DNA from 2 places in the Metabacillus sediminis genome. Region 1 is predicted to be linked to the other one. Evidence: a T-box and tRNA genes for the amino acid it is inferred to sense, from the RefSeq annotation. Region 1 holds a T-box; the other holds one or more tRNA genes.
The links. The T-box of region 1 lies ahead of trpS (tryptophan--tRNA ligase). A T-box ahead of a tRNA ligase gene usually reads a tRNA of that ligase, here a tRNA-Trp.

Region 1 (2,372 bases):
GTTTTCTTCCTAATCCCATTGCATTTTCCATTTTCCGGAGCATTTTATTCGCTGCGCGATTCGCGCGTTCTGCTCCTTCATCAAGAATACGGTCAAGTTCATCGGATTCCATCAGTTCGTAGTATCTCTCTTGAATCGGAGCAATTTCATCAACTACGACTTGAGCTAAATCTCCTTTAAAATCTCCATAGCCTTTTCCTTCATACTTCGCTTCCAGTTCTTCAATCGTTAATCCTGTGAAAATAGAGTAGATGGATAGAAGATTGGAAACACCTGGTTTGTTCACTTTATCAAATTTTACAATGCCTTCCGAGTCAGTCACAGCACTTTTGATTTTCTTCTCGATCTGCTTAGGCTCATCAAGCAGAGTAATAAATGCCTTTTGATTCGGATCGGATTTGCTCATTTTTCTGAGAGGATCAGCAAGTGACATAATGCGGGCTCCAACTTTTGGTATCCTGACATCAGGCACAGTGAAAATATCATTGTATTTTCGGTTAAAGCGCTCCGCTAAGTCTCTTGTTAATTCGATGTGCTGCTTTTGATCTTCCCCAACCGGTACTAGATCGGTTCCGTATAAAAGGATGTCTGCTGCCATTAAAGGAGGATACGTTAGCAATCCTGCCGCCACTGCTTCCTTGCCTGAGGACTTATCTTTAAATTGCGTCATGCGTTCAAGCTCCCCGATATAGGCAACGCACTGAAGCATCCATCCTGCTTGAGCGTGCGCAGGCACTTCCGATTGGATAAACAGGGTCGCTTTTTCCGGATCCAGTCCGATTGCAACATATAAGGCTGCTAGGCTGCGGATGCTTTCGCGTAACTTTGCTTTATCCTGATGAACCGTGATGGCATGCTGATCGACGATACAGAAATAGCTGTTGTAATGGTTTTGAAGCTCAATAAACTGCTTCATGGCGCCAATGTAGTTGCCTAAAGTCACAACTCCGCTCGGCTGAATACCTGAAAAAATGGTTTTCACTGGGAACATCTCCTTTAATCCATTAAATTATAAGCCAACAAAAAAAGGCCCACTCATCCCTGAAGAAGGGACGAATGAACCGTGGTGCCACCCTGATTGCTCTCCGATTCAACGGAAAAGCCGCTTAAAATCCTTTAACGCAGGACATACGGCATTGCCTACTTCAATTTCGGCATGCGGCTCAAAAGTCCATTCCACGAAGTTCAATGCCTGATTTCCAGCAGCCTCAGGCTCTCTGCAAATGAATGATCCGTGTACTACTCTTTATCTTCGCCGGTACATTTAACTGATACATATTATAAAAAAGAAATGCGTTTCGTGCAACTATACATAGTATATGCCAAGCCCGATCAGCATTAAACCCAGCAATGCCAGACTGGCGAATAGAAGAGGAGAAACGGAAAAGGATACGAGCTCAGAAAATGGACGAATACTCTGAGCTTCATCTTTATCCATTTCTTTTCCGTTGATTTTAAAGGCCCTTCTCATCCCATATGTAGCAGCGTCGAAGAATCCGCTTTGTGCCACTGTTCCGAATAAAGAAATAAAAAGGAGTATGCCGCCAACTATAAATGATGAATTAATAAATCCCAGCAAAGTGAGTTCTCTATAGTAGAGAAAACATCCAATAACAGAGACAGCCAACCCGCCAAGGAAAATAAAGGCGCTTTTTTTCATCTGAAATCACCGCTTCCTTATGAATAATACTAGTATAGCCATAATATTTTGTGTGTGGTTCATTATATCTGAAAAGTAGCACACACATTTATATCCCTATATTTTACCATTATGCATAGGGAATCTTACACTCTCTTTACATAAACATTAATTATTTTTTACAGACACCCTGCTTGTCAAGGTTAAGCTAGCAACTTTTAAAAAAATCTATGAAATATAAAACGAAACAACTAGGTATAAAGAACTATTTTTATAGGCCTGAATTATTAGTATTATTGCATTTGTGTAAATTTTTTTAAAAAAACACATGTACAAATATTTAAAAGCTTGTATAATAATCCTTGTAAGAATTATCAGAAAATAAAAGGGGGTCAAACAAGTGAAAAATTCTAAATTTTCACTTCTAGTAGTACTTACTTTAGTCCTGAGTTTGTTCTTGACTGCTTGCTACGGCGGCAATAAAGAAGGAGCAACAACCAAGCCAAATGATGGCGGTAATGGAGAAAAAGCAGAAACACCAGCTGTACCACAAGAACTTAAAGTTTTTGAAAGTGCTGAGCTTCCATCCATGGACAGCGTTATGGCTGAGGATGCAGCGAGCTTCGAAATCATCAATAATGTTAACGAAGGACTTTACCGCTTGGATAAAGACCAAAAGGCAATCCCTGCTGTTGCTAGTGAAGATCCAGCTGAAAGCGAAGATAAACTAACT
Region 2 (2,372 bases), 420 kb from region 1:
TAGGTACAAGATATGCCCGCTTTTATACTCATCTATTTTTTTTTTCATATCCTGAATGGATGTATTCAAACAAAGGGCTCCTTAAAAAGCAAAGTATATTCATTTTTTCTTAGTTCAGCTACAATTCTAACATGTTTGAAGATAAAAGAGCTTACCCAGAGAAGATTGGGTATATTAACTACATTTATAGGGATAATAGTCCATTCATAATATTTAAACTGACCTTAATAAAAGCGCTGTTAAATTTGGCTGTTGATTTCCGCTTCAGGCGTTCGCTTTCCGCGGGGCGGGCTGCTTGAGCCTCCTCGTCGCTTTGCGCCTGCGGCGTCTCACCTGTCCCGCTGCTCCCGAGGGAGTCTCACACCTTCCGCTCCAATCAACAGGTGTTAAAAATCAACAAAATGCTTTTATCCTATCCAAATAAAAGGAAAAAAGACTCCAACGTAATCGTTGAAGTCTTTTTGTGATACCGGTGGCCGGGGTCGAACCGGCACTCCAGAGGAACACGATTTTGAGTCGTGCGCGTCTGCCAATTCCGCCACACCGGCATACTATTTGGAGGCGGCACCCGGATTCGAACCGGGGGTAAAGGAGTTGCAGTCCTCTGCCTTTCCTCTTGGCTATGCCGCCTGAATATGGAGCGGAAGACGGGATTCGAACCCGCGACCCCCACCTTGGCAAGGTGGTGTTCTACCACTGAACTACTTCCGCATCATTTTGTTCTGTAAATCATTCTATGCAGCAGGAAACAAATATTTCCTGTAAAATAAAAATGGCTGGGCTAGCTGGATTCGAACCAACGCATGACGGAGTCAAAGTCCGTTGCCTTACCGCTTGGCTATAGCCCATCTATGTATGTACTCATTATGTATATTCATTATACAGCAGCCAATATGTAAAGACAAAAATATGGGGCGACTGATGGGAATCGAACCCACGAATGTCGGAACCACAATCCGATGCGTTAACCACTTCGCCACAACCGCCACATTATTGAATTATATTGGCAGGGGCAGTAGGAATCGAACCCACACCGGAGGTTTTGGAGACCTCTGTTCTACCGTTAAACTATGCCCCTATAAATGGTGGAGGGGGGCAGATTCGAACTGCCGAACCCTAAGGAGCGGATTTACAGTCCGCCGCGTTTAGCCACTTCGCTACCCCTCCACATCAGTGAAGACAGTGCCGGCAAGAGGACTTGAACCCCCAACCTACTGATTACAAGTCAGTTGCTCTACCAATTGAGCTACACCGGCATATAATATTTGTGAAATAAAACCGTTCCTGCTTGATAAGGTCGCCCAGATCTCAGGATGTTTAGTCAAGAAGCTGCTCGATCTGTGCGCTGAAGTAATTTCAGGGAGCTTATTCGATCGTGCTCTACCAATTGAGCTACACCGGCATATTGCTTTGAAGAAAATGGTGGCTTGGGACGGAATCGAACCGCCGACACATGGATTTTCAGTCCATTGCTCTACCGACTGAGCTACCAAGCCATTAAGTTTTATTGAAACCCTCTTACATTTTACTTATAATTGATTAAAAAATCAAATGGCGGTCCGGACGGGACTCGAACCCGCGACCTCCTGCGTGACAGGCAGGCATTCTAACCAACTGAACTACCGGACCATTTGGTTGCGGGGACAGGATTTGAACCTGCGACCTTCGGGTTATGAGCCCGACGAGCTACCAGACTGCTCCACCCCGCGATAATAAAAGTAATTAAGTTATAATGGTGGAGGATGACGGGATCGAACCGCCGACCCTCTGCTTGTAAGGCAGATGCTCTCCCAGCTGAGCTAATCCTCCAATAGTTTCGGCTTGTGATGAGCGGCGCACTTCGTTGTCGTCTTCGTTCGCTCACATCCTCATGCACTGAAGTGCACTCCGGTGTTCGCTCTCTCGACTCCTAGAATTGCTTGCTCCTCCCAACCCTCTTACATTCATTTTGTTGGGTGATCGTAACACCTTTAACTTGCTGCTGATTAAAAATTGTTGGTGACCCGTACGGGATTCGAACCCGTGTTACCGCCGTGAAAGGGCGGTGTCTTAACCGCTTGACCAACGGGCCAGATATTATGGCGGAGAGCGGGGGATTCGAACCCCCGATACGCTTATGACGTATACACGATTTCCAATCGTGCTCCTTCGGCCACTCGGACAGCTCTCCATAATATGGCTCCGCAGGCAGGACTCGAACCTGCGACCGATCGGTTAACAGCCGATAGCTCTACCACTGAGCTACTGCGGAATACCTGCCTGGCAACGTCCTACTCTCACAGGGGGAAACCCCCAACTACCATCGGCGCTAAAGAGCTTAACTTCCGTGTTCGGTATGGGAACGGGTGTGACCTCTTTGCCATAGTTACCAG

Region 2: it has a tRNA-Trp gene. The T-box ahead of trpS (tryptophan--tRNA ligase) is inferred to sense a tRNA for this amino acid. The anticodon was not compared.

What each region holds. Positions count from the first base shown of each region.
Region 1 covers NZ_CP147407.1:1,266,269-1,268,640, forward strand. Annotated here, with positions in the region: gene trpS (tryptophan--tRNA ligase) at 1-982, opposite strand, end outside; T-box leader at 1,046-1,262, opposite strand; gene WCV65_RS06695 (DUF3899 domain-containing protein) at 1,307-1,660, opposite strand; gene WCV65_RS06700 (peptide ABC transporter substrate-binding protein) at 2,040-2,372, shown strand, end outside.
Region 2 covers NZ_CP147407.1:851,243-853,614, reverse strand. Annotated here, with positions in the region: gene WCV65_RS04645 (MEDS domain-containing protein) at 1-69, opposite strand, end outside; tRNA gene WCV65_RS04640 (tRNA-Leu) at 468-548, opposite strand; tRNA gene WCV65_RS04635 (tRNA-Cys) at 557-630, opposite strand; tRNA gene WCV65_RS04630 (tRNA-Gly) at 637-711, opposite strand; tRNA gene WCV65_RS04625 (tRNA-Gln) at 774-848, opposite strand; tRNA gene WCV65_RS04620 (tRNA-His) at 911-986, opposite strand; tRNA gene WCV65_RS04615 (tRNA-Trp) at 1,005-1,078, opposite strand; tRNA gene WCV65_RS04610 (tRNA-Tyr) at 1,084-1,167, opposite strand; tRNA gene WCV65_RS04605 (tRNA-Thr) at 1,184-1,256, opposite strand; tRNA gene WCV65_RS04600 (tRNA-Phe) at 1,421-1,496, opposite strand; tRNA gene WCV65_RS04595 (tRNA-Asp) at 1,553-1,629, opposite strand; tRNA gene WCV65_RS04590 (tRNA-Met) at 1,633-1,709, opposite strand; tRNA gene WCV65_RS04585 (tRNA-Val) at 1,734-1,809, opposite strand; tRNA gene WCV65_RS04580 (tRNA-Glu) at 1,997-2,071, opposite strand; tRNA gene WCV65_RS04575 (tRNA-Ser) at 2,080-2,170, opposite strand; tRNA gene WCV65_RS04570 (tRNA-Asn) at 2,177-2,251, opposite strand; rRNA gene rrf (5S ribosomal RNA) at 2,258-2,372, opposite strand, start outside.